Regions from separate parts of the Polaromonas sp. P1_A2 genome, predicted to be linked through region 2. Evidence: predicted binding sites of a transcription regulator. Region 2 holds the regulator's gene; the other holds the start of a gene.
The links. The regulator NrdR, encoded in region 2, represses ribonucleotide reductase genes. The targets are predictions, from matches to a motif close to CACNANATNTNGTG.

Region 1: the regulator NrdR is predicted to act here: its motif matches at 4,586-4,599, upstream of AC1D09_RS02540 (ribonucleoside-diphosphate reductase subunit alpha).

The regions. Positions count from the first base shown of each region.
Region 1 covers NZ_JBFTZI010000001.1:525,236-540,779, reverse strand. Annotated here, with positions in the region: gene AC1D09_RS02565 (cytochrome C assembly family protein) at 1-319, shown strand, start outside; gene AC1D09_RS02560 (PP0621 family protein) at 316-558, shown strand; gene AC1D09_RS02555 (sensor histidine kinase) at 559-2,277, shown strand; gene AC1D09_RS02550 (sigma-54-dependent transcriptional regulator) at 2,282-3,739, shown strand; gene ampD (1,6-anhydro-N-acetylmuramyl-L-alanine amidase AmpD) at 3,726-4,325, shown strand; gene AC1D09_RS02540 (ribonucleoside-diphosphate reductase subunit alpha) at 4,769-7,678, shown strand; gene AC1D09_RS02535 (ribonucleotide-diphosphate reductase subunit beta) at 7,812-9,038, shown strand; gene AC1D09_RS02530 (histone H1-like DNA-binding protein) at 9,235-9,708, shown strand; gene AC1D09_RS02525 (DUF167 domain-containing protein) at 9,763-10,149, shown strand; gene AC1D09_RS02520 (carbohydrate kinase family protein) at 10,160-11,062, opposite strand; gene AC1D09_RS02515 (zinc-ribbon and DUF3426 domain-containing protein) at 11,082-12,176, opposite strand; gene prmA (50S ribosomal protein L11 methyltransferase) at 12,252-13,136, opposite strand; gene accC (acetyl-CoA carboxylase biotin carboxylase subunit) at 13,161-14,510, opposite strand; gene accB (acetyl-CoA carboxylase biotin carboxyl carrier protein) at 14,553-15,008, opposite strand; gene AC1D09_RS02495 (TlpA disulfide reductase family protein) at 15,344-15,544, opposite strand, start outside.
Region 2 covers NZ_JBFTZI010000001.1:1,427,017-1,442,560, forward strand. Annotated here, with positions in the region: gene ribBA (bifunctional 3,4-dihydroxy-2-butanone-4-phosphate synthase/GTP cyclohydrolase II) at 1-153, opposite strand, end outside; gene AC1D09_RS06905 (riboflavin synthase) at 157-798, opposite strand; gene ribD (bifunctional diaminohydroxyphosphoribosylaminopyrimidine deaminase/5-amino-6-(5-phosphoribosylamino)uracil reductase RibD) at 885-2,009, opposite strand; gene AC1D09_RS06915 (type IV pilin protein) at 2,051-2,524, opposite strand; gene AC1D09_RS06920 (pilus assembly protein) at 2,574-6,272, opposite strand; gene AC1D09_RS06925 (pilus assembly PilX family protein) at 6,302-6,850, opposite strand; gene AC1D09_RS06930 (PilW family protein) at 6,837-7,736, opposite strand; gene pilV (type IV pilus modification protein PilV) at 7,775-8,353, opposite strand; gene AC1D09_RS06940 (GspH/FimT family pseudopilin) at 8,347-8,991, opposite strand; gene nrdR (transcriptional regulator NrdR) at 9,090-9,539, opposite strand; gene glyA (serine hydroxymethyltransferase) at 9,643-10,887, opposite strand; ZMP/ZTP riboswitch at 10,946-11,075, opposite strand; gene AC1D09_RS06955 (lytic transglycosylase domain-containing protein) at 11,212-12,093, opposite strand; gene AC1D09_RS06960 (DUF748 domain-containing protein) at 12,854-15,544, shown strand, end outside.

The DNA.
Region 1 (15,544 bases), 900 kb from region 2:
CGGCGTGCCGCTGATGACGCTGGAGCGCCTGACCTTTCGCTTCGTCGAAGCCGGCTTTGTGCTGCTGTCGGCCACGCTGTTCGTGGGCTGGCTGTTCGCCGAAACGCTTTACGGGCCGGGCCTGGCCTGGAAGTGGAACCACAAGACCGTGTTCTCGGTGCTGGCCTGGCTGACCTTTGCCGGCCTGCTGATCGGCCGGGCGCGCCTGGGCTGGCGCGGCCGCAAGGCGGTGCACGTGTTGTACCTGGGCTCCGGCCTGCTGCTGCTGGGCTATGCCGGTTCGCGCTTTGTGCTTGAAGTCATCCTGAGGCGGGCATGAAATACCTGCTGGTCATGGGCCTGGTGCTGGTGGTGTTCTGGATCTGGCGGCACAACCGTGAAACAGAACGAGGCGAGGCCGCGCCGGCCCGCCAGCCGGCCCCGCAAAAACCAGGGCCCGCCATCACTGAAATCGTCGCCTGCGAGGTTTGCGGCGTGCATTTACCGAAAACCGAAGCGCTGATCGGCAGCAAAGGCATTTACTGCAGCGATGCGCACCGGCGCCAGGCCGGAGGCTAGATGAGCACGCCGTCCCATTGGTTTGAAACCGGCGGCGACAAGGGCTCAGGCAGCTGGGAAATCACGTCCGGGCCCGGCTCCTTCGGCCGCCTCTGGCATGTTTTCATGACAGCGCGCGTCGCCATCGCCGCCGTGCTGGTCGTCCTTCAGGCCTTCATCTACGTACTGGGCAACACCACCAGCCACTGGTCCATCGCGACCTGTATCACCTACCTGTGCGCGACCCTGGCCGTGCGGGTCTGGTCGCGGCCGCGGCCGCCCGGCAGCACCTTTGACGCGCAGTGGGTGCTGACCATAGGCGTGGACGTCGTCGCCTTCTCGGCGCTGAACTTCCTGCAGTCAGGCGGCATCAATTACACCCCGCTGTTCGCACTGCCGGTGCTGCTGTCCTCCATCCTCGGCCCCATCCTGCTGGCCTTCGGGACCGCCTCGAGCGTGACGCTGCTGCTGCTGGCCGATGCCTGGTGGAACTCGCTACAAGGACCGGGCGACTCCAACGCGCGTTTCCTGCAGGCGGGCTTGAGCAGCTCCGGCTTCTTCCTTGTCGCGCTGCTTGCCAACCACCTGGCCCTGCGCCTGGCCAGGGAAGAGCAATTGGCCAAACGCAGCCAGTCGGCCGCGCGCATGCAAACCCAGGTGAATGAACTGGTCATTGAAGCCCTGGCCGACGGCGTGCTGGTGGTCGACGTCAACGGCATCGTGCGCTCGGCCAACCCGGCTTCGCGCCGCCTGCTGGCGGCCGGCGACGCGGTGCGCAGCGCCCCCTTCATCCTGGCCACGGAAGCCGCCTGGCAACCCCTTGCCGAACTGACGCACCGCACCTTCGCGGCGCAATCACCGCAGGAAGAGGACATCAGCCTGGGCAATGCGGGCGGCAACACCCGGCGGCTGCATGTGCGCACGCGGCTGGCCGCATCGCCGAACGGCACGCATGAGAGCCTGTGCGTGATGTTCCTGGAAGACCTGCGCGAAATGGAAGCGCGGGTGCGAACCGAAAAAATGGCGGCCATGGGCCGCATGTCGGCCGCGGTGGCCCATGAAATCCGCAACCCGCTGGCCGCCATTTCGCAAGCCAACGCACTGCTCGAGGAGGACTTGCAGGACGCGGGGCAGCGCCAGCTCACCGCCATGGTCAGGCAAAACGCGCAGCGGCTGGCGCGCATCGTCGACGAGGTGCTGAATATCTCGCGGGCCCAGGCGCAGCTGCCTTCACCGCAAACCACCACGCTGCCGCTGGATGACACCGTCCAGAAAATCACCTCCGACTGGGCGGGGCAGACCGCGGCCGCCGCGCGCACGCGCGTCACGACGGCCTCGGACAACGCCGTCGTGGTTTTTGAACCCGAGCATTTGCGTCGCCTGATGATCAACCTGCTGGACAATGCCTTGCGCTATGCCAGCAATTGCGCCGGCGCGATCGAAGTCGCGACCTTGAACGTGGCGCCGGGGCAGGCGCGCCTGTCCGTCTGGAGTGACGGCCAGCCGCTGGAGCAGACCGTGCAGACCCACCTGTTCGAGCCTTTTTTCTCATCGGAAAGCCGCTCCAGCGGGCTGGGCCTGTATATCTGCCGCGAGCTGTGCGAACGCTATGGCGCCATGATCGGCTACCAGCGCGTGTTGCGCGAAGGCACCGACGGCAACGAATTTTTCGTCATGTTCAGGCCCTCCACGCAATCCCCGAACACGCCCTCGCCTTCTTTTGCCACAATGCCCAGCTGACACCATGAGCATGCAAGCCCCCGTTCCCCAGCAAGCCCGCATCCTCGTCATCGACGACGAGCCGGACCTGCGCACCCTCTATGAGCTGACCCTGCTCAGGGAGGGTTACCGGGTGGAAGCCGCCGGCGATCTGCTGCAGGCCCGCCAGCAGCTCAGCGAAAACCGCTTTGACGCGGTCATCACCGACATGCGCCTGCCGGACGGCCTGGGCCTGGAGCTGCTGCGCGACATGGTGAGCCAGCAGCGCAGCGAGCGCTGCGTGGTCATCACCGCGCACGGCTCCGCCGAAAACGCGGTCGAGGCCCTGAAGGCCGGCGCCTTTGACTACCTCACCAAGCCGGTCGACCTCAAACAGTTCCGCAGCGTGGTGGCGTCGGCCGTGCAGGGTGCCAAACATCCGGCGCCGGCCGCCGAAAAAACCCAGCGCGGCACGCCAGACTCGGGCATCGCCCCTTTGTCGCTGCCCCTGCCGATGGCCGCCGAGACCCCGCTGATCCTGCAGAAGCTGGTCGGCGAATCAGCCGTCATGCGCGCCGTCAAGTCGCGCATCGTCAAGGTGGCCGGCAGCATGGCGCCCGTGCTGATCCAGGGCGAGTCGGGCACCGGCAAGGAACTGGTCGCGCGCGCCGTGCACGGCTGCAGCCACCGCTCGGCAGGCCCGTTTGTGGCTGTCAACTGCAGCGCCATCCCGGAAAACCTCCTGGAAGCGGAGTTCTTCGGCGCGCGCAAGGGCGCTTACACCGGCTCGGCCCAGGACCGGCAGGGCTACTTCCAGGCGGCCAAAGGCGGGACCCTGTTCCTCGACGAAATCGGCGACCTGCCGCTGGCCATGCAATCCAAGCTCTTGCGGGCCATCCAGGAGCGCACCGTGCGCCCGCTGGGCTCGGCGCAGGAGGACCCGGTGGACGTGCGCATCGTCAGCGCCACCCACAAGGACCTGGTGGCCGAAGTCCAGGCGGGGACTTTCCGCCAGGACCTGTATTACCGGCTCAATGTGATCGAGATCCACGTGCCGGCCCTGCGCGAGCGCCGCGAAGACCTGCCGGACCTGTGCAAGGCCTTGCTTGCAAGGATCTGCCAGGAGTCGGGCTTCCCCGTACCCGAGCTGACCGAGTCCGTGCTGGGCCAGTTGCGCGCCCTGCCCTTCAACGGCAACGTTCGCGAGCTTGAAAACACCCTGCACCGGGCGGTGGCGCTGGGCGACGGCAGCGAGCTGCATTTCGATGCGCCAGCCGAAGAGCAAGTCGCCGTTCCGGAAAACCTGCAGGATTACCTGGATCGGCAGGAGCGCAGCATCCTCACGAAAGTGCTGCTGGAAAACGGATTCAACCGCACCGCGGCGGCCGCCAGGCTGGGCCTGAGCCTGCGCCAGATCCGCTACCGCATCGCCCGCCTCAATATCGTCACGCCGGGCAGCGAAGACCCCGCCGATGGACTCGACGCCGCCGATGACCCCGCCTGAAAGCCGGGACGGCGCTCCGCAACCCTTGTGGCGGGATGGCTGGTACCGCTATGCACGCGCGCTGGCATCGCCCAATTTCGGCCCGCGGCCGGAAGGCGCGCAGATCGACCTCGTGGTGATTCACTCCATCAGCCTGCCGCCCGGCGAATTCGGCAACGGCAACGTGCAGCGGCTCTTTACCAACCAGCTCGACTGGGAAGCCCACGCTTACTTCCAGGGCATACGCGGCCTGCAGGTGTCGTCGCACTTCTTCATTGCCCGCACCGGCGCCCTGTGGCAGTTTGTCGGCTGCGGCGACCGCGCCTGGCATGCCGGGGAATCAAAGTACCGCGGACGCGGCAACTGCAACGACGACTCCATCGGCATTGAACTCGAAGGCCTGGAGGGCGGCGTTTTCGAAGCGCCGCAGTACGAGACCCTGGCCGGGCTGTGCGCCGCGCTACTCGAGGCCTATCCCATCGCCCACATCGCGGGGCATGAACACATCGCGCCGGGCCGCAAGCAGGACCCCGGTGCGGGTTTCGACTGGCCCTTGCTGCAAGACTCGCTGGCCTTGCCGGCTAGGTACTTTCCCGAAACTGTTTGAGCGGCGCGCGGCACAAAACCACACCAGTGTGGTGCGCTTTGCCGCGGAAAATTTTCCGTTATTTTTACCGCGCTAACATGGGCTTGTGTTGGCAGGCCAAAGCCCGCGACAAGGCGCGCCGCAGCGTCGCACAATGCCCGCAGGCCTGATGAAATCAGGCTTTGCGCGGGATGAGCGGCACGAATACAAAGGCCTTAGGCGAGGGGTCCGAAGTGGAATGAAAAAGCCACAAAACGTAACGGTCCATAAACTCGGCGGTACACTACCTGTAGTGGCTTGTATTCCCCCAATACCCTAGGTATAGTGCCTAAGCCCTAATTCAAGATTGATGTAATTCGGGCCCCGGCGGTGAGAAATTGGTTCATGTTTTTGAACCGCTCCCGCCAAACGGATTGCCCGCAACAGCACATCAGCCAGTCATAAAACAAAGCAAAGAGGAAGTCATGCAAACAGCACAACACGCAGTGCCCGCAACACCCGGTCTGGCCGCCGGCAACCCGGCAGCCAGCGAACCCAACACCCAGTCCAATCCGCTTGCCCACTACCAGATCATCCGCCGCAACGGCGGCGTGGTGCCGTTTGAGCCCAACAAGATCGCCGTGGCCATGATGAAAGCCTTCCTGGCCGTTCACGGAACGCAGGGCGCGGCCTCGGCCAGCGTGCGCGAAACGGTCGACGGCCTGACCCAGGCGGTGATCCGCGCGCTGATGCGCTCGCGCCCGGGCGGCGGCACCTTTCATATAGAAGACGTGCAGGACCAGGTCGAGCTCGGCCTGATGCGCGGCGGCCACCACGAGATCGCCCGCGCCTATGTGCTGTACCGCGAAAAACGCACGCAGGAGCGCGCACGCCAGCCCCAGACCCAGGCGCCTGCGGCCCCCCTGATCCACGTGACCGACCGCGGCAACCGCGTTGCCCTGGACATCCGCAACCTGCAGGCTCTGATCGAAGCGTCCTGCGCCAACCTGGGCGCCGACGTCAAGCCCGACCCCATCGTCGCGGAAACCATGCGCAACCTCTACGATGGCGTTCCCATCGACGAGGTCTACAAGGCCTCCATCCTGGCGGCGCGCACCCTGATTGAAAAAGACCCCGACTACACCTACGCCACCGCGCGCCTGCTGATGCACACCATCCGCCGCGAAGTGCTGGGCGAGGAAGTCACCCAGGCGGACATGGCGATCCGCTATGCCGAATATTTCCCGCAGTTCATCGCCAAGGGCGTGCAGAACGAGCTGCTCGACGAAAAACTACAGCAGTTCGACCTAGCCCGACTGGGCGCCGCGCTCAAGCCCGAACGCGACCTGAAGTTCGACTACCTCGGCCTGCAGACCCTGTTTGACCGCTATTTCCTGCACGTGCGCAAGCAGCGCATCGAGTTGCCCCAGGCTTTCTTCATGCGCGTGGCCATGGGCCTGTCGCTCAACGAAATCGACCGCGAAGAGCGCGCCATCGAGTTCTACGAAATCCTGTCGTCCTTCGACTTCATGTCGAGCACGCCCACCCTGTTCAACGCCGGCACCCTGCGCTCGCAGCTGTCGTCCTGCTACCTGACCACGGTCGCCGACGACCTGGGCGGCATCTACGATGCCATCAAGGAAAACGCCCTGCTGTCCAAATTCGCCGGCGGCCTGGGCAACGACTGGACGCCCGTGCGCGCCCTGGGCGCCCATATCAAGGGCACCAACGGCGAATCGCAGGGCGTAGTGCCTTTCCTGAAAGTCGTCAACGACACGGCGGTCGCCGTCAACCAGGGCGGCAAGCGCAAGGGCGCCGTCTGCGCCTACCTGGAAACCTGGCACCTGGACATCGAAGAGTTCCTGGAACTGCGCAAGAACACCGGCGACGACCGCCGCCGCACGCACGACATGAACACCGCCAACTGGATTCCCGACCTGTTCATGCGCCGCGTGATGGAAAAAGGCAGCTGGACCCTGTTCTCGCCGTCCGACACGCCCGACCTGCACGACAAGTTCGGCAAGGATTTCGAGAAGATCTACACCGCCTACGAGGCCAAGGCCGAGCGCGGCGAGATCAAGCCCTCCCGCAAGGTGCAGGCCACCGACATGTGGCGCAAGATGCTGTCCATGCTGTTTGAAACCGGCCATCCCTGGATCACCTTCAAGGACGCCTGCAACGTGCGCTCGCCGCAGCAGCACGCCGGCGTCGTGCACTCCTCCAACCTGTGCACCGAGATCACGCTCAACACCAGCGACACCGAAACCGCCGTCTGCAACCTCGGCTCCGTCAACCTGGTCCAGCACCTGAAGGACGGCGCGGTCGACCACGAGAAGCTCAAGAAGACCATCACCACGGCCATGCGCATGCTGGACAACGTGATCGATATCAATTACTACGCCGTCAAGAAGGCCCGCGACTCCAACATGCGCCACCGCCCCGTGGGCCTGGGCATCATGGGCTTCCAGGACTGCCTGTATGAGCTGCGCGTGCCTTACGCCTCCCAGGAAGCCGTCGAGTTCGCCGACAAGTCCATGGAAGCCGTCTGCTACCACGCCTACTGGGCCTCCACCGAGCTGGCCAAAGAGCGCGGCAAGTACGCCAGCTACAAGGGCTCGCTCTGGGACAAGGGCGTGCTGCCGCTGGACACGCTGGACATGCTGGCTGAGCAGCGCGGCGGCTATGTCGAGATCGACCGTTCCGCCACGCTGGACTGGGAAGCCCTGCGCAAGAAGATCGCCAAGGACGGCATGCGCAACTCCAACTGCGTCGCCATTGCCCCGACCGCCACCATCTCCAACATCATCGGCGTGGATGCCTGCATCGAGCCCTGCTTCGGCAACCTCTCGGTCAAGTCCAACCTGTCCGGCGAATTCACGGTCATCAACCACTACCTGGTGCGCGACCTCAAGCGCCTGAACCTGTGGGACGACGTGATGGTGGTGGACCTCAAGCACTTTGACGGCTCCCTGCGCCCCATCGACCGTGTGCCCCAGGACGTCAAGGCGCTGTACGCCACGGCCTTCGAAATCGAGACCTCCTGGATCGTCGAGGCGGCGGCGCGCCGCCAGAAATGGATAGACCAGGCGCAGTCGCTCAATATCTATATGGCGGGCGCCTCGGGCAAGAAGCTGGACGACACCTACAAGCTGGCCTGGTTGCGCGGCCTCAAGACCACTTACTACCTGCGCACCCAGAGTGCGACGCACGCCGAGAAATCGACCGTGACCGCGGGCAAGATGAACTCGGTGTCATCCGGCTCCGCGCCCGCGAGCAGCGGCATGAGCGCGCTCGAAGCGGCGGCCGCCGCGGCGCAGGCGCAGATGAATGCAACGCCCGCCACCGACATCAAGTTCTGCGCGATCGATGACCCGGGATGCGAGGCCTGCCAATAAAAAAACACCGGATCGCGCGGCCACCCGGCCGCACGATTCGATGTATATGAGCAACACAATTTTGTAGCGATGTGAATGAACACTTTTCATTTTGTATCGCTGCTTTCATAATCCCACAGTATTGGAAACCTCTATGTTGACCTGGGACGAAGAAGTCAAACCATCGTTGCAAACACCTCAGAACAGCGGCTCGCCCGAAGGCCGCTCGATGGAACTTCCGCCTCTTTCTTTTAACGCCGCCGAGCAACCCCAGGCGCAAGTGCGCATGCTCAACGACGGCGCCTTCGCACCTGCGCAAGCTGCGGCCCCTTCGGCTCCCGTCTCCGCCGAACCCGCCAAGGCGCAGCGCGTCAAAGCCTCCGACAAGCGCATCATCAACGGCCAGACCGACGTCAACCAGCTGGTGCCCTTCAAATACAAATGGGCCTGGGAAAAATACCTCGCCACCTGCGCCAACCACTGGATGCCGCAGGAAGTGAACATGACGCGCGACATCGCGCTCTGGAAAGACCCGAACGGCCTGACCGAGGACGAACGCCGCCTGGTCAAGCGCAACCTGGGTTTCTTCGTGACCGCCGACTCGCTGGCCGCCAACAACATCGTGCTGGGCACCTACCGCCACATCACGGCACCCGAGTGCCGCCAGTTCCTGCTGCGCCAGGCTTTCGAGGAAGCCATCCACACCCATGCCTACCAGTACATCACTGAGTCGCTGGGCCTGGACGAAAGCGAGATCTTCAACGCCTACAACGAAGTCCAGTCCATCAAGGACAAGGACCAGTTCCTGATCCCTTTCATTGAAGTCATCTCCAACCCGCACTTCAAGACCGGCACGCCCGAGGCCGACCAGACCCTGCTCAAGTCGCTGATCGTCTTCGCCTGCCTGATGGAGGGCCTCTTCTTCTACGTCGGCTTCACGCAGATCCTCGCCCTGGGCCGCCAGAACAAGATGACCGGCGCCGCCGAGCAGTACCAGTACATCCTGCGCGACGAGTCCATGCACTGCAATTTCGGCATCGACCTGATCAACCAGCTCAAGCTGGAGAACCCGCACCTCTGGACGGCGGAGTTCAAGGCCGAGATCAAGGCCCTGTTCATGAAGGCCGTCGAACTGGAATACCGCTACGCCGAGGACACCATGCCGCGCGGCGTGCTCGGCCTGAACGCCTCCATGTTCAAGGGCTACCTGCGCTACATCGCCAATCGCCGCGCCACGCAGATCGGACTTGAAACTCTCTTCCCCAACGAGGAGAATCCATTCCCGTGGATGAGCGAAATGATCGACCTGAAAAAAGAACGCAACTTCTTTGAAACCCGCGTGATCGAGTACCAGTCCGGTGGTGCCCTTTCCTGGGATTGATTGAACAAGACGCGCAACACAAGCCGACAATGATTTCTAGAATTGCAACGACCAACGACGACACCGCAGAGTGCGCGCTGGGCTTTGCTCCTGTGTTCGCGGCGCTGGGACCGGTTTATCCGGGGCCCAACGCCGTGAATCGCTTTACGTACTCCAACCGTGAAGTGCTCTTTGCAACGTGATCAAGGAGAAAACTATGGCAACTGCGAAAAAAACTGCGGCTAAAAAAGCTGCTCCGAAGAAGGCTCCTGCTAAAAAGGCAGCAGCTAAGAAGGCTCCTGCTAAAAAAGTAGCAGCGAAAAAAGCTCCGGCTAAAAAAGCTCCAGCGAAAAAAGTAGCGGCCAAGAAGCCAGCTGCGAAAAAATCGCCAGCGAAAAAGCCAGCAGCCAAGAAGGTAGCGGCCAAGAAGCCAGCGGCGAAGAAAGCCGCAGCGAAAAAGCCAGCAGCCAAGAAGGCCGCGAAAAAGGTAGCGAAGAAACCAGCGGCCAAGAAAGCCGCTGCGAAGAAGCCTGCCGCCAAGAAAGCAGCGAAAAAGCCCGCTGCGAAGAAAGCCGCGAAAAAACCTGCTGCCAAAGCTGCGAAAGCACCCGCTGCAGCGGCTGCCCCTGCGGCTCAGACTACTCTGAACCCGCAAGCTGCCTGGCCGTTTCCGACCGCCAGCAAGCCGTAAGCAGTAAGGTAATTCTGCTTAGAGCCCGATATCGAAAGATGTCGGGCTTTTTTCATGCCCGCCCCGCTCCCCACGCCCGCCATCATCCCGCCCATGCCACTGCCTGAGCTTGCCTTTCTGCGGATGGAAAAGAACGGCGACGTGCTGGTCGATGTGCACGTGGTGCCGAATGCCGCCAAAACCCAGGTCGTGGGCCTGCACGGCGAAGCCGGCCAGCTCGCGCTGCGCCTGCGGCTGCAGGCGCCGCCGGTGGACGGCAAGGCCAACCAGGCACTCGTGAAATGGCTGGCCGGCTGCCTCGGTGTGCCGCAGCAGGCGGTCACGCTGGCGCGCGGGGAGAGCTCCAGGCGCAAGCAGCTGCGCGTGAATGCCGCGGCGGCCGGCCGCGCCGCCTGGGATGAGCTGGTGAAAGCGGCGGGCCAGGACGGCCCACCCGCCTGAGGGGCGCTCTTTAAGCCGAGATTTGTTCGGCCGACAGTGTGTAGTTCTGGCCGCCGCGCGTCGCGATCTTGAGCGCGCCGACCCGGTTGCCCAGCGCGGCGCAGCGCGCCAGCGGCCAGCCTTGTTCCAGGCCGAACAGCAGCGCCCCGCGAAAGGCGTCGCCGCAGCCGGTCGGGTCCACCACAGCCTCGGCCTTCACGGGCGGCACCAGGGTTTTTTCGCCGTCTATCCAGACTTCGCAGCCTTCGGCGCCCAAGGTCACCACCAGGCCCTGCACGCGCCGCGACAATTCGGCGCAGGACAGGCCGGTGCGGTCGCAGAGCATTTTGGCTTCGTAGTCGTTGACCGTCACCCAGGTCGCCAGCTCGACGAAATGCGCGAGTTCCTTGCCGTCAAACATGGGCAGGCCCTGGCCCGGGTCGAACACAAAGGGGATGCCGGCGGCCTTGAACTGCTCGGCATGCTGCAGCATGGCATCGCGGCCGTCGGGCGAAATGATGCCCAGCTTGATGTCGCCGCGCGCCGCGATGCGGGTCACATGGGCCTGCATCATCGCGCCGGGATGGAAAGCCGTGATCTGGTTGTTGTCGCGGTCGGTCATGATCATGGCCTGCGCGGTGTAGGTGCCCTCGACCTGGCGCACGAACTCGGTGCTGATGCCCAGCGTCTTCATGCGATCCACATACTCGGCGCCGTCGCTGCCGACCGTCGCCATGGGCAGGGCCGTGCCGCCCAGCTGCCGCAGGCTGTAGGCGATGTTGCCGGCGCAGCCGCCGAATTCGCGGCGCAGCGCCGGCACCAGGAAGGACACATTGAGGATGTGCAGCTGGTCGGGCAGGATCTGCTCGGAAAAGCGCCCCTCGAAAGTCATGATGGTGTCAAACGCCAGGGAGCCACAGATAACAGCGGACATTGATTTTTTCTCGTTTCAATCAGGGATAAAAAGCCAGGACACGGTAGCCCGCCACCCGCAGGGGCGCGGCCGCGGAAGCGGAAGAAGATGAGGAGGAAGGGGGTGACCCGCCGGCCGCATCCCCCGAGACCTTCATGATGACCAGCCCCGCCAGCTCGGACTGGGCCGCCAGCGTCGCGGCCTTGGCGCCGAACTGGGCCGGCGCCAGGACGCGGCGCACCACGGCCTGGTCCTGGGTGTCGGTCAGGGTCACCTCCAGCGAGGGCATTTCCAGCGTCGCCACGCCGGTGTTCTTGAGGGTGAAGCTCAGGCGGTAGGCGTCGGGCGCGATGCGGTTGAAGGTGGAGCTGTCGATCACCAGCGCCTCGATATGGCGAGGCGGGCGGATTTCACAACGCAGCGGGCCGCACAAGGCCTGCAGCGCCGGAAGCAGCCGGGGCTCCAGCGCGGCCAGCATGTCCCTCTGCTGGACGGCCCACTGGGCCACCAGCGCGGCCAGCAGCAGCAGGGACAGCAGGGACAGCGACAGGCGCGTCAGCGGTTTTCGCCAGAAGGCCTTGCGCCGCGCATCCCGCACAAAGGACACATCGTGCTCCATCGGCCGCCCCGGCATGCCGGAATCCACGTCCGAATAGGCGAAGCTGGAATCGTCCTCGACGGCCTGGCGAACCATGGCCGGCTGGCGCGGCAAGGGTAGCTCGGCAGGCAGCGATTCGGCGGGCAGCTCCAGCGGATCGAGCTGGCGTTCCTGCTGCGCCTGCTTCCAGCGCACGGGGTCGAAGTCGGCGGCGCTGTCCTGGGCGTCGTCCCAGCCGGGGCTGGACGGCCGCAGCGGCATCCTGTCGGCAAACGAGCGGGCCGGCGCCCATTCCTGCCGGGACGGCTCCACCGGCGGGTCCGCAGCGGGCAGGCTTTGGGGCTCGGTGGGGCGGTCGAATTCCGGCGGGGGCTCTGGGGCGGCGGCCAGCGTGGCCGTTGCCAGGGGTGCAGGCGCGGTCAGCGCGGACATATCGCGCGGCAGCAGATGGGCCGACGCATCGAACACTTCAGCGCAATGGCCGCATCGCACCCAGCCTTGTGAGACTTTGAGTTGGTCGGTCACGACTTTGAACATCGTGCCGCATGCGGGACAGCGCGTAATCAGGCTCATTTAGCGCTGTATTGTAGGGGCCGCGCCCCGCGGGACGGCCTAGAAGCCGGCGGTCATCAGGATCCAGCCCTCTTGCGCATCGTGCACCTTGAGCTGGCAATAGGGGGCGTAGGCCTGCTTGAGCTCGTCGGCCTGGCGCTCCAGGATGCCGGCGAGCACCAGGTGCCCGCCTTTCTCGACATGGGAACACAGCAAGGGCGCCAGCACCTTGAGCGGCGTGGCCAGGATGTTGGCCAGCACGGTGCGGTACTGGCCGGACGCAGTCTCGGGCAGGCCGGCCTTGAGCGCCACATGGTTGGCCTCGGCATTGGCCAGCGTCGATTCGACCGCGGCCGGGTCGATGTCCACGGCGTCGATGTCGGCCGCGCCGAACTTGGCCGCACCGATGGCCAGGATGCCGGAGCCGCAGCCGTAGTCCAGCACACGGCCCAGGTCTTGCCCGCTACGGCCTGCGATCCAGCGCAGGCACATGCGGGTGGTCGGGTGCGTGCCCGTGCCGAAAGCCAGGCCCGGGTCCAGGCGAATCACCTGTTTGGCCTCGGCCGGCGGCTCGTGCCAGGTCGGTACGATCCAGAATTCGGGTGTGATGTCCACGGGCGAGAACTGCGACTGGGTCAGGCGCACCCAGTCCTGCTCGGGTACGGGCTGGACAGCGACGACGCGGCAACCCGTGAAAAAGTCCTGTGCCGCCAGCACATGGGCCGCGTCACGCGCCAGGGCTTCGGTGGCAAACAGCGACACGATGCGTGAGCGTTCCCAGCCCGCCTTGGGCGGCGGCATGTCGGGCTCGCCGAACAAGGCCTGCTCCGCCGGCGTCTGCGCGTCGGCATCTTCCACCGAAACGCTGAGCGCGTCGAGCGCGTCCAGCGCCTCGCTGAGCGTCTCAACCTCGTCGACGGGCGCCAGCAGGATCAGTTCAAACATGCTCATCGCGCGCCCCGGCAGCGGTCACCGTTCACGTTTGGACAGCCACTCTTCCAGGTAGTGGATGTTGGTGCCGCCGTCCATGAACTTGGCGTCCACCATCAGTTCGCGGTGCAGCGGGATGTTGGTGTTGATGCCTTCGACCACGGTCTCGGCCAGCGCCGTGCTCATGCGGGCCAGGGCCTGCTCGCGCGTGTCGCCGTGGACGATGATCTTGCCGATCATGGAGTCGTAGTTGGGCGGCACGAAGTAATTGGCGTAAATGTGGGAGTCCACCCGCACGCCCGGCCCGCCCGGCGTGTGCCAGGTCGTGATGCGGCCCGGCGAGGGAATGAACTTGTAGGGGTCTTCCGCGTTGATGCGGCATTCGATGGAATGGCCCTTGAGTTCGATGTCGCGCTGGGCGAAGGGCAGTTTTTCACCGGCCGCCACCATGATCTGGGTGCGCACGATGTCCACGCCGGTGATCCACTCGGTGACGGGGTGCTCCACCTGCACGCGGGTGTTCATCTCGATGAAATAGAACTCGCCGTTTTCGTAGAGAAACTCGAAAGTGCCCGCGCCGCGGTAGCCTATCTTCTTGACGGCCGCGACGCAGCGCTCGCCGATGCGCTCGATCAGCTTGCGCGGAATGCCGGGCGCCGGCGCCTCTTCCATGACTTTCTGGTGGCGCCGCTGCATGGAGCAGTCGCGCTCGCCCAGCCAGACCGCGTTCTTGTGCTGGTCGGCCAGGATCTGGATTTCGATGTGCCGCGGGTTCTGCAGGAATTTCTCCATGTAGACCTCGGGATTGCCGAAAGCCGCCCCGGCCTCGGCCTTGGTGGTCTGCACCGCATGCAGCAGGGCCGCCTCGGTGTGCACCACGCGCATGCCGCGCCCGCCGCCGCCGCCGGCCGCCTTGATGATGACGGGGTAGCCGATCTGCTTGGCGGTGCGCTTGATCAGGACCGGGTCGTCAGGCAGGGCGCCTTCCGAGCCGGGCACGCAGGGCACGCCGGCCTTGATCATGGTCTGCTTGGCCGACACCTTGTCGCCCATGATGCGGATGGATTCGGGCGAAGGGCCTATGAACTTGAAGCCGCTTTTCTCGACCCGCTCGGCAAAATCGGCGTTTTCGCTCAGGAAGCCGTAGCCGGGGTGTATGGCTTCGGCGTCCGTCACCTCGGCCGCCGAGATGATGGCCGGCATGTTGAGGTAGCTGTCCTTGGAGGGCGCCGGGCCTATGCAGACCGACTCGTCCGCCAGCTTGATGTATTTCGCTTCGCGGTCGGCCTCGGAATAGACCATCACGGCCTTCACGCCGAGTTCGCGGCAGGCGCGCTGGATGCGCAAAGCGATCTCCCCGCGGTTGGCGATCAGAATTTTTTTGAACATGCGTCGGTAAGCCTGGTTTGAAAAGGAGGCGCTGCGCCCCGCTTATTCAATGATGAAGAGGGGTTGGCCGTATTCGACAGCCTGGCCGTTTTCCGAAAGAATCTTGGTGACCGTGCCCGACTTGTCGGCTTCGATCTCGTTGAGGATCTTCATGGCCTCGATGATGCAGATGGTCTCACCTTCCTTGACCACGCTGCCGATTTCCACAAAGGGCTTGGCGCCGGGGCTGGCCGAGCGGTAGAAAGTGCCCACCATGGGCGACTTGACGGCATGGCCGGCCGGGGCGGTGGGCGCCGCCTCAGGGGCCGGAGCAGCCGGGGCGCCGGCGGCCGGGGCCGCCGCGGGAGCTGCTACCATGGCAACCGGCTGCTGCATCACGACGGGAGCGCCGCTGGATTTGACGATGCGTACCTTGCCCTCGGCTTCGGTGATTTCCAGTTCGGAGACGTTGGACTCCGAGACGAGGTCGATCAGGGTTTTGAGTTTTCTTAAATCCATGGGTTCTCTCCAACGACGGTAGATGCTGGCGCGGGATCTCGGCGCAGCTTTTGACTGAAAGGCCGGAAACAGGGCACACGGGGTGCGGCCACCGATCTTCCTTCTTTTTTCACTTACTTTCTGCTTTTACGCTTTAAAGCGCTTATCAGTTAACTACTGCGGGGAGGAGCCAGGCGGCTTTCCCCGGGAAAGCGCAGAGTGTACATCAAGCCGGAGGCCATTCCAAACCGTCTGGCGGTTGGCCTCGATTTCCCTAAATCCCCTTCAGACAATGCTGTTAGAAGCGTATTGCCGCAGGTTGGCCGGGTTTTCGTGCAAAACCCCGCATGGGCCTCTTAGACCAGCTTGGCCCACTGCGCGAGGTCTTCAGGCAGGACCTTGCCGATCTTGCGGTGCAGCAACTCTCCCGAGGCACTGAACACCGCCGTGAAGGGCAGGCTGCCGGCGAGGTTGCCCAGCGATTTGCTGAGCTCAGTCCCGCCAAGGCCGGCCATACCCACCGGAAAATGCAGGGGCTTGGTTTGCAGCCAGGTCCG
Region 2 (15,544 bases):
TGCCATGAAATTGATGGCCTCGGGCGTGACGTGGTCGGCCGCGAGCACCAGGTCGCCTTCGTTCTCGCGGTCTTCCTCGTCGATCAGGATGACCATGCGGCCGGCGCGCATGTCGGCGACGATGTCTTCAACAGGGGAAATGGCAGTGCTCATGGTTCAGGGCTTTTTGAGTGTGTTGTTGTGGGTGTCGCCCAGCATGCGCTCGACGTAGCGCGCGATCAGGTCGATTTCGAGGTTGACCTGGGAGCCGGCGGCCAGCCGGCCCAAGGCGGTGTTCTGCACGGTATGCGGGATCAGGTTGATGCTGAGTTCCGTGCCTTCGGCCTGGTCGGTGACCCGGTTGACCGTGAGGCTCACGCCATTGACGGTGATGGAGCCCTTGTAGGCCAGGTATTTGCCGAGTTCGCGCGGAGCCAGTATGCGCAGCTCCCAGCTTTCACCGACCTCGGCGAAATGCGTGACGCGGCCTATGCCGTCGACATGGCCCGAGACGATGTGGCCGCCCAGGCGGTCATGGGCGCGCAGGGCTTTTTCGAGGTTGACGGTGCCGGTTTCGGCCAGGCCCGTGGTTTTGGCCAGCGATTCGGCGGAAATGTCGATGGTGAAGCGGTTGAGGGCAAGGTCCAGCGTGGTGGCTGTCATGCAGGCGCCGTTGAGCGCGATGCTGTCGCCCAGGCCCACGTCGTCAAGGTAACCCGCAGGCGCCTCGATGGTGAGCCGCTTGCCGTGGTCTGAAGAGCTGCCCAGGCTTTGGATGGCGACGATGCGCCCCAAGCCGGTAATGATTCCGGTAAACATGCGCTATTTTCGCAGGGATTCAGGCCGGGGCGTGGGGAAAGGCCACTATTGCCCTGTAAAAGCGGCCCAGGCCGCATCAAACCTGGTTAGAACTGATCCCTGCCTACGCCGCGGGCCAGCACGCGCAGGTCCGGGCCTACCCTTTCGGCGGACTGGAATTGCAGGGCCACGGCATCGCTGAGCTGTTCCAGGGGGCCGAACGAGGCCATGCCCATACCCGGGCCCAGCAGCCTGGGCGCGAGGTAGACCAGGAATTCGTCGACCAGCCCTTCGCGGACCAGGGAGCCGTTGAGCTTGCTGCCGGCCTCTATGTGCAAGTCGTTGATTTCGCGGCGCGCCAGGTCTTTCATCATGGCAGCCAGGTCCACTTTTCCGCGGGCGCCGGGCAGGCAGGTTACCGTGGCGCCTTTGGCCGTCAGGGCGGCCTCTTGTGGCGCACCCTGAACCGCGGTGTAAATCCACACCGGTCCGCCGCCCTCGAAAATCTTCGCGTCCAGTGGTGTCTGCAGCAGGCTGTCGACGATCACGCGAAAGGGCTGCCGGGGCGTATCCACCAGCCGGACATCCAGCCGGGGGTTGTCCTGCAGCACCGTGCCTATGCCCGTCAGCACGGCGCCGGCCCGGGCGCGCCAGGCATGGCCGTCGGCCCGGGCTTCGGGCGAGGTGATCCATTGGCTTTGTCCGTTGGCCAGGGCGGTGGCGCCGTCCAGCGAGGCGGCGATTTTCATGCGCACCCAGGGGGTTTTGCGGACCATGCGGCTGAAGAAGCCGATATTCAGTTCCCTGGCCTCTGCGGCGCCCGCGCCCACTTCCACCGCGACGCCGGCTGCGCGCAGGCGCTCAAAGCCCTGGCCGGAAACCAGCGGATTGGGGTCCGCCATGGCGGCGACAACTTTGAGGATGCCCGCGGCAATCAGGGCGTCGCAGCAGGGGCCGGTGCGCCCATGGTGCGAGCAGGGCTCCAGGGTGACGTAGGCGGTGGCGCCTTGGGTGGGCTGGCCTTGGGCCGCCGCATCCCGCAAGGCCATGATTTCCGCATGGGGGCCGCCGGCCTCTTGCGTGTGGCCGGTGCCTATGGTTTGTCCCGCGGCGGATACCAGCACACAGCCAATGCGCGGATTGGGCGATGCGCTCAAGGGCGCCTTGGCCGCGGCCTGCAGGGCGGTCTGGATGAATTCGAGGGCGGAGGCTGTATGGATGGGCTGCTGCATTGTGTCCTGCTGCGGCCTCATCAGGGACGGGGCCTAGTGCTTTAACGCCAACATTCCGCGATCAGGGAGGCGGTCGCGCCTGCGGCGGTGATGCCTCTGGCTCCCGACTGCGTCATGGTGAAGCCGCCGCACTTGTCGTTGGCCATGCTGGCCGTGCTCAAAGGACGCATGATAAGCGTGAATGTGCTCGAAGTGGCGCTGCTGGGACCGGCGCCGGTGTTGGAGATCGCATAGAGCTGGGTGCCTTCGGCGGGCGCCCTCAGCAAGGCGGGCGGCATGGTCGCCCAGATGGTTTGCGCGCCCGTGCGGTCCGCATCGTAACGGTCATTGGCCGCATAAAAGCGCTGCATGTACTGCGCGGCCTGGGAGAGTTGCGCCCGCGCCGCGGCACGGTTGCCGCGCGCGATGTAGCTCTGGTAGGAGGGCAGGGCGATCGCGGCCAGCAAGCCGACTATCGCCACCACGATCATCAGCTCAATCAGCGTAAAGCCCGCCGAGCCGCTGTTTTTTTTCAATTTGGTCATCATGGGACGATTCTCTTTGTAAAAGCAGCGATTTTCAAGCTTAGTTGGCACGCGGGAACAGTTGGCGCCACGAACGGTTCAGGACGGAGCCTGGGCATTCGCCGGGGTGGGCGGCCCGGTAAGCGGCGCTGCTGCAGTTGGCTGTCGTGCATTCGCTGGGATGCGCTGCAGCGTAAGCCGCGTCGGCGCAGCTGCCGCATTCGGCAACGTGGGCCACCGCATAGGCCGGGTTGGTGCAGTCCTGGGGCGGGGGCGGGTTGCCCGTACGGACCTTGATGTGGCCGCTGGAGTTCTGCACGTCCTTCACCCCGGTGTCTTCACCAATCGAGTTGAGGATGGTCAGGACCACGTCCGTACCGTCGGCCAGCGAGGTGTAGGCGCAGACATTGGCATCGCTGCCGTTGATTTGTCCGTCGGCATTGGTGTCCAGCGTGCCGCCCGTGCGGCAAGAGGCGGTCAGGGGATTGATGTAGAAGCTCAAGGCATTGCTGGTAGAGGCCAGGCAGCTCGATGAGCTGGCCTGGGGCGCGACCGTATCGATCTTGACGATATCGCCCTGTATCTGAAGCGGATAGATGTCCCGCTGGCCCGTGAACACATTGAGGGGCAGTTTCCAGCCGCGCCGTGTGGCCCAGTCAAGGCTGGTGACCGCCGGATTGTTGAAGCTCACGGTGTAAAAGCCCGTGACGCCGCCGCCGTTGATGGTGTTGCCGGTGCTCGGGTCTATGCCGACCGTGACGGCGGTGGCCTTGAGGACCTCCAGCTGGGAGTCAAGAACGGTGTCGGTGCCCGTCGAACCGAAGGGCTTTTTGTCCCACAGGCCATAGGCCGCCTGGACGGGCGTCGTGACGGCGGGATCGCCGGCTTCAAACAGCTTGCCGGTCGCCACGGAAACCAGGTAGCTTGGCAGGAAGCTGGGCTGGTCGACCCGCTCAAGGACAGCCGGCTGGGCGGTGATGGGCAAGGGCGTGACGCCGTTCAGCGCGGTGAACAGTGCGACGCCGCCGTTACCCAGGCCCCAGGCGGAGGATGTGGCGCCGCTCAGGTCGAATTTCCACAACCGGCCTTGCAGGTCGCCGGCATAGGCGCCGATGATCTGCTGCTTGGCGTTGTACACCAGGCGCACGCCGCCAAGTCCATTGGCGAGCGTGTTGTCGGTCTTGATTTCCTTGAGCAGCTTGCCGGTGCCGGTTTCGACGATGAAGAGGCTGGCTTTGGCGGATTTGCTGTCGTAGCCGTTGCCGAAGATGGTCACCCAGTCGCCGCTGACCGTGATGCCGCTCTGGGGCGTGCTCAGCACACTGCCCAGTTCCGCGAACGAGGTGGTGGAATTACCCGGCATCACCGGGAATGCCGGGTCCGGATTGAGTTCCCACAAAACCGCCTTGCCATTCATGTTGACGGGGTCGGTGGCGTTCAGCGCGAAGACGGACTTTGCGCCGGCGCCGGTGGTGCCTATGACCAGGTTGCGCCATCCCGTCGACGTGCCGCCGGCGGTCAGGTTGGGGGTGGTCAAATAGGCGTCGACCTCAGTCAACGGGCCGTCCACCGAGTAGGTGTGGGCATAGGTGTAGCCGCTGTCGGTCAGGGCTTCCAGCTTTCCGAGCACGGAGCGTGGGACATAGGCAAAGAGTTCGCGGCCACCGACGGCGGCGCCGTTACCTTCGCCGAAGGCGTGCAGCATGCCGTCATTGGCGCCCACAAACAGCACGCCTTCGGGGCGCGCCGCCTTGGCGGCCATGTAGGCGGCATAGGTGGTCAAGCCCGGGGTGGATGCCGGCAGCTTCTCATACTGGGGGTTGGTATTGTTCTTGATGAAGGACGGTGTCGAGTTGACGATGTCGCCCAGAACCGCGGGCCGCTTCCTCATGCCCGCGCCTTCCTTGGTGCGCACGCCGCGCAGGTAGTCCACCATGTCGGAGGTCACCGCATTGCTCATCTGCATATTGGTGTTGGTGCCCTTCAGGCTGTTGGCCGCCGTGGTGATGTTGGTGTAGGTGAAGTCCAGGCCTTGCTTGGCCGCATCGGTCCAGACAAAGATCTTTCGGGAAGCCGGGGCGGGCAGCGTGGTGACGCCTGTAGGCTGGCCGTTGCCGTCGGTGGCGATGACCTGCCATGCCACGCCGGCGCTGTCGCCATTGGCGGTCAGGTTGACCATCTGCACATTGCCCCACCAGGTTCCGCTGGTGTAGTAGGGCACAAATTTCTTGGTGCCCGCGGTCAGTGTCACGGCGGACGCCGCCACACCGGCTTGCGAGAACTGCTGGCTTGCGATACTGCCGATGACGTTGCCCAGGTCGGTCGCGAACTGTTGCGCATCGGTCACCGTCAGGAAGTCGCCGCCGCCGTTGTGGGCGGCATGGCGCATGTCGTCAATCGTCGTGACGGTGTTGAGCACGGGCGTGGCCCAGTTCAGGTTGCCGAGCTTGGCGCTGGCCACTTCGGCATTGGTCATCTGGCCCGGGGCGCCGAAGCTGACCATGTAGCTGGTCATGTTCTGCCAGAACGGCGGGGCGGCGGGATCGCCGGTACCGTTGTCATTCGCGAGGTCGCCGCGCAGGTCGGTGGCCCAATACTTCAGGGCGATGTCGGCCAGCGTGTCGGCGGTGCCGCTGGTGCCGTTCGCCTTGTCAGATTTGCCTCGGTTGCGGATGTCGGTCTTGTCGCCTGGCTTGTACTGGTAGGTTTTGGTCGAATCCAGCGCATGGGTGTATTTGGTTCCCAGTGTGCTGTCGACATCACCTACGCCTCCGGGCGCGGCATCGGTGTAAAAACCGTCGGTGATCAGCATGGAATAGGAGCGGCGGCAGGACAGGTGGCTGGCCGCGGTTTCACCGGCCGGGGGCGACCAGGGCTTGGATCCCCAGGGGCCGCTGTTGGCATTGTTCTGGTAGTACTTGCCGACCCTGTCAAGCGCGCCGCGCAGCGGCGTGCCGCCACTGGCCACGCGTGCGTCAAGCCAGGCGTAAAAGGCGGGTTTGGCTACACCGAAATCCGTCATCGTATTGGGCGTGCCGTTGATGTCGCCATAGGCCAGCCGGAAGTTGTCCGCCTGGCTCGCGAAGGCTGCGGACAGGCCGGTCTTTGCCGAACTGATACGGTCTATGTGGTACATGCGCCAGTTGGCGATGTTCTGGCGTTCTTCGGCAAAGGTGCAGGTGGCACCAGCGCAATCCGTGCGGGTGCCGCCATGCGGCCCGAACGGGTTGGTGCTGCCGCTGCCGGCAGTATTGGAGCCATTGAACTGGAACTTGCTGTTTGTAACTTTGTAGCTGTCGTAGTTTCCGGTATTCGAGAGGGCGGCGGACGTGGTGAAGGTTGTCGGGTCGACGCCTGTTTTCGGCAGGAACATGGTCACGACCGAGTTGTTATCCACTGCGGCGTTCCCTTGGAGAACACCCCCGACATAACCTGGTGAATAGACCTTTTTGGGGTTGTAAAACAGCAGGTTGTTGACAGGGGAACTCTGGCGAGGGTCGCCGCTGCCAATGCAATCCACATGAAAGCCCGGAATGCTGGTGGAGCCGGGGGACTCGGCGAGCAGCGCGGCGGTGACTTGCTTGGCATAAACGCATTCCCAGTCCATGGAGCCCGAGGTATCCAGCACCAGCGCGATATTGGGCCTGACGTTCACGGTTTTGGACAGCAGCGGCTCTTGCGCGACGACCGCGAACGAGCTGTCCGCCGCGATCAGCGCGGCCGCGTAAAACGCGACGTTGCGCATAAAGGAAAATTTCATGGCCAGGCCTTTCATGCTCGCGTCGAGCATCATTTCATGGTTACTACAGATTGGAGCCACACCTCGGTGCCCCTGGGGGCGCTCCCGTCTTTTGCGCCGACTTCAGGGCCGAAGCCTCTGGCCGTCGTGACAAAAACTTTGGTGTCGGCGGGGGTCAGGTACTGCGCCATGCACTCGGGCTGGCGGGTGAAATAAACAACGGCTCCGGCGTCGCCGGCCGAGGTGAACGCGACCGTCTTGAGGTTGGCCGTCGGCGCGAGGGTGTCCCAGTTGGCCATGGTTTCCCAGCCGTATTTGGTACCGGCGCCCACGGGGGCTGCCTCAGGCGCGAAGCCGGTGGCCGGGTTGGCGGCGTAAAGCTGCACCTGCTGCTCGCAAAAGCGCAGGGCGGTTTCCGCCGTTTGCCGGGCCAGTGCCTGCTGGCGGCTCTGGTTGGCCACCTGTTCGGTCGACGAGGCGCCGCGGATCGAGATGCTGGCCAGAACCGAAAGAATCATCAGCATGATGAGCGCCACAATCAGCACGACGCCCTGCTGCCCGTGCATTTTTACGGTTTGGCGTGGTTCAGGGATTGACATAACCTACTCCGTGATTGCGCAGCAGCACCGTGGTGCGGTAGGCGCGGCGCATTCTGCCGTCGGTGATGTCGACATCGGTGCCGGCGCAGTTTTGATAGCTTGGCTTGGTGGCCGAGGTGCCCAGGTCCTTCAGCACGACGTTCTCGCTCCTGACCACCACGCAGACCTGCGCCGCGACCACCTTGTTCCAGCGGTCCAGCATGGGCAGGGCCGTCAAGGCCGCATCCGTGGGGTTGATGATGCCGGAGGCGCTCAGGTAGCCGCGCACGTTCTGGCTGTTGGGGACGGCGGGCTCTACGACCGCGAAATTCACCGTCGCGCTTTCAATGTTTTCAGCCAGCACCTGCGATTGCGCCAGGTTCCCGCTTCCGCGGCAGGTCAGCGTGTTGTTGGTGATGGAGATGCGCGACTGCATGGTGTAGTAGCCCCCCGCGCCCGCAGCCGCCACGCCGTTGCCTATGCAGTCCATGGGCAAGCCGCCGGCGGTGTTCTTTCCGGTGTTGAGGTCTCCCTCGTAGGCCACGGCCAGGCCGAAGCCACCGCTCCCGGCGCAGGTCAGGGCGCTCATGTTGGCGACAGTGGCATCCGTGAAGCCCGTGTTGCAGGCGTAAAGGTTCCAGCCGCCCTGGCCCAGGTCGTTCTTGACGCCGCCGGTGCGCGTGGGGTTGTACCCCGCCTGGCGCAGCTCCTGGGTAAAAACACCGAGCGCCATTTGCGCGTCTTCGTTCATCTGGCCCTGGGCCTGCGCGTTGCGCGTGGCCGTGCTGCCGGAGAGGTACATGACGACCAGCGCGCCTATGATCACCATGCCCAACACCATGGAGATCAGCAGCTCGATCAGGGTAAAGCCTGACTGCCGCCTTCCGGCGAACTTTGCCGCGGGCATACGGAAACGCTGCTGTGGGCAGCCTGTTGCGCGCAAAGTCATAACTGCACCTTCATGTAAAAGCAGCGCGGCAGGGTGGCCAGGGCCTTTGCGGTGGCCGAGCAGTTGTCGGACGTCAATTCGGCGGACTGGTCGACACCGCTGACCTTTCGGGTGTTGTCCAGCACGCTGGCTTCTTCCCAGAGGATCCAGATGTTGGCCTGGGTTGCGCTGGCGCCGGGACGGGTGACTTCAACCCCGCCCTGGGGCAGCAGCGCGCGAACCCGGCTCTGGAAGGCCGTGAGGTCCGCGCCAGCCAGCAGCGCGGGGGTGGTGCAATTGGGAAAAACGCAGGGCGCGAGGGCCGGGGGGTTGCCCGTGGTCATCATCGCCACGTCGTAATTGCCGTTTGAAAGACCGGTCGGGTTGAGCCTGATCACTTCCGCCAGTTCCGTGGCCAGGGCGCTTGCGATGGCGCGGTTGGCCGCGTTCTTTTGCGCCGCGACCGAGTAGGCCTGCATGCCGGCGAGCGCCAGCATGCCGAAGGACATGAGCAGTATGGATATAAGCACTTCCAGCAGCGACGAGCCTTGCTGCCCGTGCCGCGAAGGAGGGGATTTTCTGGTGAGGCCTAGCATGCGGTGTCCCCCGTCTGGACTTTGACCCGGCCCACCGAGTTCATGCACAGGGTGCGGGTGTAGTAAGCGTTGGTGGCGAATGAGCCTGAGGCATGTACCAGCCACCGGCCTGACTGGCCGATGGCGCGGCCCGTGGCGTCATAAATGATGCCGTTCCCGGTGCTGACGGCCGTGGGGGTGGAGACGCCCACGGCGTAAAAGTCGCTGATGCCGGCCATGGGCTCCTGGGCGCGCAGCACGATGTCGGTCGCGGCGTCGAAGCTGCCGTTGCTGTTGCTGTCAAGGAACACCACCCATCCCTGCATCCAGCCGCCGACGGTCGTGCCGTTTCCGGTAGAGCATACGGGGCTCGCCGCGGTCGAGTCCGCGGTCCTGCAAATGGTCACGCTCTTTCCACGCCGCATGGCTTCACCGCGGGCGTAGCGGGTATCCGAGATAAACCCGTTGGTGGCCCGGGTGACGGATGAGTTGGCGAGCAGGCCCAGGAAAGAAGGCGCCGCAAGCGTTGCCAGAATGCCGATGATGGCAACGACAACCAGTATTTCAATCAGGGTAAAGCCGTGCTGGATTCGCCTTACCCGCCAGGGCGGTTGGGGACGGGAGGTGGCACGGCCGGCGATCGATAGATTTTCGAACATGCGCAATTGTGAGCATGCGCCGGCGCTCCCGCCTCCTGTATTCGACGCCCGGTCAGCTCTGCGTGACGAACGGTCAGCGCCTTCTGCCGCCCAGGCTCCTAGCGCCTGACCTCGTCGACCAGGGTCTTGAACTCGTCGATGTCCTCAAAGCTGCGGTACACGCTGGCGAAACGCACATAGGCCACTTTGTCGAGCTTTTTGAGCTCGCGCATCACCAGCTCGCCGAGCCGGTTGGAGGCGACCTCGCGCACCCCCAGGCTCAGCAGCTTTTCTTCTATGCGTTCTATGGCCGAGTCGATCTGCTCGGTGCTGACCGGGCGCTTGCGCAGCGCCAGGTTCATGGAGCCCAGGATCTTGCTGCGCTTGTACTCGATGCGCCGGCCGTCCTTCTTGACGATGGACGGGAAGGTCACGTCGGGCCGCTCGTAAGTGGTGAAGCGCTTTTCGCAGGCGCCGCACTGGCGGCGGCGGCGTATGAAGTCGGCGTCCTCTGCCACCCGGGTTTCGACAACCTGGGTTTCGAGGTGGCCGCAGAAGGGGCATTTCATGGGTGTTGGCCTGAATTTAAAGACATCAATCGGTCCTTAGCAAGCCCCTGGAGATCGGCGCGGGATGCTATCAAAATCATAGTTCCCGCGCCGTCCGCCGCGATCAGCGATAAACCGGAAAGCGGCTCGTCAGGGCGTGAACCTTGGCGCGTACCGTTTCCAGGGTGGCCGCGTCGCGCGGGTTGTCGAGCACGTCGGCGATCAGGTTGGCGGTGGCGCGGGCTTCCTCGTCCTTGAAGCCGCGGGTGGTCATGGCCGGGGTGCCGATGCGCACACCGCTGGTGACCATGGGTTTTTCCGGGTCGTTCGGGATGGCGTTCTTGTTGATCGTCATGTGGGCGCTGCCCAGCACGGCTTCGGCTTCCTTGCCGGTAATGCCCTTGGCGCGCAGGTCGACCAGCATCACGTGGCTTTCGGTGCGGCCGCTGACGATGCGCAGGCCGCGCTGCGTCAGGGTGTCGGCGACGATTTGCGCGTTCTTCACGACCTGCTGTTGGTAGGCCTTGAACTCGGGCGTCATGGCTTCCTTGAAGGCCACGGCCTTGGCCGCGATCACATGCATCAGCGGGCCGCCCTGCAGGCCGGGGAAGATGGCGCTGTTGATGGCTTTTTCGTGCTCGGCCTTCATCAGGATGATGCCGCCGCGCGGGCCGCGCAGGCTTTTGTGCGTGGTCGAGGTGACGATGTCCGCATGCGGCACCGGGTTCGGGTAGACGCCCGCGGCCACCAGTCCGGCGTAGTGGGCGATGTCGACCATGAAGATCGCGCCGACGGCCTTGGCCACCTTGGCGAAACGCTCGAAGTCGATGCGCAGGCTGTAGGCCGAGGCGCCCGCGATGATCAGCTTGGGCTTGGTCTCATGCGCCTTGCGCTCCATCGCGTCGTAATCGATTTCTTCCTTGTCGTTCAGGCCGTAGGAGACGACGTTGAACCATTTGCCGCTCATGTTCAGGGCCATGCCGTGCGTCAGGTGGCCGCCTTCAGCCAGGCTCATGCCCATGATGGTGTCGCCGGGCTTGAGGAAGGCCAGGAACACGGCCTCGTTGGCCGAGGCGCCGCAATGCGCTTGCACGTTGGCGGCTTCGGCGCCGAAGATCGCCTTGATGCGGTCTATGGCGAGCTGCTCGGCCACGTCCACGTGCTCGCAGCCGCCGTAGTAGCGGCGGCCCGGATAGCCTTCGGCGTATTTGTTGGTGAGCTGCGAGCCCTGCGCGGCCATGACGGCGGGCGAGGCGTAGTTTTCGCTGGCGATCAGCTCGATGTGCTGCTCTTGCCGGGCGTTTTCAGCCTGGATGGCGGCGAAGATTTCGGGGTCGGTCTGTTCGACCAGGATGTTGCGGTGGTACATGGCAGTCCTTAAAGACGTGGTCCCTGCTATTCATATGAGCCGTGGCTCTAGATGAAACAAGGGCTGCCCAGGCGAACGGCTGAACGCTGAGGCCCAACGGCCGTCAGCGGTGCGCTTCCCAGTGGTGTCCCACGTCAGCTTCAATGGTTGTAAAAACCTCGAGCCTATCGCCAGTTGCGCACTTGGCTAGTGTAACTGAGGGCGCGTAAAACCCGCGGCGCATCGTCCCATTCCCGTGGCCCTGAAAGCAAAAAGCCGGGCGCTGGCAGCAGCCCGGCTTTGCGACGCAGGCGGGACGGGCCCTCTCGCCGCGCCCCGACGGGATCAGGACTGGCTCAGCAGCGCCACCTTCTCAGGCGTCTTGCCTTCGGAGGCCGGCGTCTCGGACTTGCCGGGCAGGGAGGCCGGAACCGGGCGCGAGCTGCCGCCGGGTTCAGTAAAGAAGGGCGAGGGCTTGCCGCGCTTGGAGGCCGACGCCACCACGGCCAGCAGCCGGGCGTGTTCCCCCATCACCTTGCCGGCGTAGCCGCCGTCGTCTTCCATGTTGGCGGCGCCCACATAGTATTTGAGGCCGCCCTCGATGGAGCCGGCGCGGGCGATGCATTCCTGCAGCACTTTGACGCCGACGCGCAGGTTGGTGACCGGGTCGAAGGCCGCCAGCTTGCCGCCGAAGTTGTCGTATTTGTCGTGGTGCACCTTGGTCATGACCTGCATCAGGCCTTGGGCGCCCACCGGGCTTTGCGCGAACGGGTTGAAGCCGGACTCGATGGCCATGATGGCCAGGATCAGGGTCGGGTCGAGCTTGGCCTTCTGGCCGATGTCGAAGGCCTCGGCCACCAGCACGCTCAAGGGCTCCGGCGCCACGCCGTATTTCTTGCTGAGCCAGTAAGCCACCGCCGCCTGCTGGGCCGGCAGGTCCTTGGGATTGGAGGCCGTGGCGCGCTCGATGGCGGCCGGCTCGGTAAAGCCGATGGCCGCTTCCTGGCGCTGCTGCAGCCAGGTCATGAGCTTGAATTCACCGGCCTGACGCAAGTCGGGCCGGGCAGTCAGTGTGATCACCGCGAATACGACCGCCAGGCCCAGGAGGGCGAAGCTGTTGTGGGTGATCTCGAAAAAGCCCTGGGCGATGTCATCAGCAATGGTTAAAACACTGCTGCGTACACTTTTCAAGTGCGCCTCAAGGCCGAATTGTCCTAGCGCTGTCATAGCACTCCTTTCTACGCTTGCAGGCCCTTTGGGGGCCAAGCAGGCTTTGATTGGGTCGCCATCAAACCAAGGCATGCCTTGTGGGTGTTGACCCCTGTTTGACGTTGCCGGCTTCTTTGGGGAAGGGGGGCAGCGGAGATTCGGGTTGTCCCTAGGTTTCTGTGGGACTGGCGGGATTCTATGGGGTCGTTAAATAACCTGTCAATAATAACAAATCGTTTCTTTATATTGATTAAGCAAATAAAAACCTTGATTCTGGGCAGAACCCGCCTGAATCAAGGTAGTTACGGCCCCTTTTTGAGACCAAGCTCTAAGTTAGATTCGACGTGAAAAATACCGGATCAGCGGATCGCGGGTCCGGCTGTAGGCGGTTTCCGATGCCCGATGTGGGACGATTGGGGCGATTTCGGGATGCTGGCGGGGGTCCGAAGGCTGCGGCAATCACTCCGGTCCCGGTGATTGAAAAGATGGTCTTGCCTGCACGGTGCGGGAGGTTTAACCTGCAGTTGCCTGATTCATTTGGGCATCCAACCGGGTAACCAACCCCGGAAAAACTGGAAGCAATCACTTGCTTTCATCGCACTGGAGACGATTCATCTCTCCTTTGCGAAACCCGACGGCATGAGCATAAACGCCCGCCGTCAACCCCGGTCGGCTCAGCTGCCCGGGGTTTTTCTTTTGGATATTGCCCTTTCGGGGTGACCGTCTTTTTCAAATAAGTCATTGACCGATTGGCGCCAGCGTTAAAAACTCGACGCCTATGGCAATCAATGATCTGAAGAATAAATGGCGCGACATCGAATGGCGAAACACCGCAAAAACCCTGCCGGCACGGGCTGCCGGCGTGGCCCGCTCGCCCCTATGGCGGCGCCGCGCCGCCTGGGCACTGGGCGTGCTGCTGCTGGTCTGGGTGCTGGCCTATGCGGCCGTGCCGTCCATCCTGAAATCGCAACTGGAGAAGGTCGCCTCTGAAAAATTGGGCCGGCAGGTCACTGTGGGCGCGGTCGACTTCAAGCCCTGGTCGCTCGAACTCACGCTGAGCGACCTGGCCATCGCCAAGGCCGGAGCCGCCGGCGCTCCCCAGGCTTCCCCCCAGGAAGTGCCCCAGCTCGCCGTCAAGCGCATATATATAGATGCGGAACTGGAATCCCTGCTGCGGCTGGCGCCGGTGGCCGACGCCGTGCAGATCGACGAACCCGTGGCCTTTCTGGCCCACCAGGGCGGGGGGCGCTATGACATTGACGACATCCTGGAGCGCCTGAAGGCGCCCGCGGACCAGCCGGCCGGCGATCCGCCGCGTTTTGCGGTCTACAACATCGTGGTGAGCGGCGGGCGCATGGATTTTGCCGACCAGTCCGTCGGCAAGACCCATGAGCTGAGGGACCTTAACCTCTCCGTGCCTTTCCTGAGCAACCTCAAGTCCCAGCGGGAGATCAAGACCTCGCCGCACCTGGCCTTCAAGCTCAACGGCAGCAGCTTTGACACTGCCGCCGAAGGCACACCCTTTGCCCAGACCCACAAAACCGACGCCACCTTCATGCTGCGCGGCCTTGACCTGAACCCCTACCTGGCCTACTGGCCGGCAAGCCTGCCCTACAAATTGCAAAGTGCCGTGCTGCATGCCGACGCCAAAGTGGCGTTTGAGCAGACGCCGGCCACGCAGGTGCGGATCTCCGGCACGGTGACGGCGGAAAAAGTGCGCGTGCAGGCGGTGGGCCAGGTGCCTGCTAACCGCCCCGACATGCTTGCGTTTGAGCGGCTGCAGGTGTACATGGCCGACGTGCGCCCGCTGGAGCAGTTCGTCAAGCTCGCGTCGGTCGAGTTGAGTGCGCCCGCGCTGTCCGTGGTCCGCGACCGGTCGGGGCGGCTCAACCTGTTGCCGCCGGCTGCCGCGCCTGCTACAAAAAGTGAAGCAAGCGTACCGGATACCGCAAAGCCCGCCACCTCGGCCAAGGCGCCGGCGACGACACCCTGGAAGCTGCAGGTGGCCCGTGTGGTGGTGCGCGCGGGCAGCGTGAACTGGCTGGACGAAACCCTGGCTTCGCCCGCCGACATCCGCTTGAGCGGCCTGGCGCTCAATGCCACGGCCATCGCCATGCCTTTTTCGGCCGGCGCCCCGCTGCAATTCGACGGCTCGGTGGGGCTTGAGCCGCCTGCCATCCCTGTGCCCGCCAAGGCTGGCGCAAAGGCAGGCGCCAAACCCGCCGCGCCGCAAGCCCCTGCCATTCCGGCGCTGCTCACGTTCCAGGGCAGCGCCACCGACCAGGCCGCCCAACTGACGGCCAAGGTGGCCGCCTGGCCGCTGGGCATGGCCGCCAAATACGTGGGCCAGTTCCTGCTGCCGGCGTTGAACGGCCAGCTCGACGCCGAGCTGGGCGTGAACTGGCAGGCGGCCAGCGGCGACAAGCCGCAAGTGCTGCGGCTCAGCGCGCCGCAGCTCGCGCTGAGCGAAGTGCAACTGGCGCAGGGCAAGGTCTCCCTGGTATCGGTCAAGCGCGTGGACCTGGCGCAGGTGGACATTGACGTGGCCGGCCAGAACTTCAAGGCCGCCAAACTGCTGCTGACCCAGCCCAAGGCCCTGGTGGAGCGGGGCAGCGACAAGCGCTGGATGTACGAGCGCTGGATGGTGAACTCCGGCGCGGCAAGGCCCGCGCCCCCACCCACCGATGCCGCCACGCGGGCCGGGGCTCCCACCTGGGCCGTGGCCATCAACGACGTGCAGCTTGAAGGCGGCGCCATGTCGTTTTCCGACAAGGCCGGCGCCAAGCCGGTGGCTTTTGAGGTGACCGCGGCCAAGGCCCAGCTGGGCGGGCTGCTGCTCGACGACAGGCCCGCATCCCGGGCCCAGGCCGCCAATCCCATGCCGCTGACCGCCTCCCTGCGCCTGGCCTCCGGGCGTTTCGAGCCCGGCAAGCTGGATTTCAACGGCAGCCTGGGCCTGGCACCGCTCCAGGCGCAGGGCCGCTTGCTGGTCGACCGGCTGCCGGTACAGGCCTTTGAGCCTTACGTTGCCGACATCCTCAATATCGAGCTGCTGCGCGCCGATGCCAGCTTCAAGGGGCGGGTAGCCTATCGCCAGACGCCGGCAGGGCCCCAGGCCCAGGTGTCGGGCGACGTGTCGCTGGAAGAGCTGCGCGCCAACACGCTGGCCCCCAGCGAAGACCTGCTGGCCTGGAAAGCGCTGAACCTGCGCGGCTTCCATGTGGCGCTGGATCCGGCCAAGGCAACCCGCGTGGAGGTCAAGGAAACCGTGCTGACCGACTTTTTCGCGCGTGTGATCGTCATGCCCGACGGCCGCATCAACCTGCAGGACCTCGTCAAATCCGGGGAGCCGGCGGGAGCCGCAGAGACCACCGCCGCGGCCGCCGCGCCGGCCTCCGCGCCAGCGCCCACGGCCCCGCCCAAAACGACGGTTGCCGATGCGAAAGCCGCGCCGGCCGCAACAGCCCCG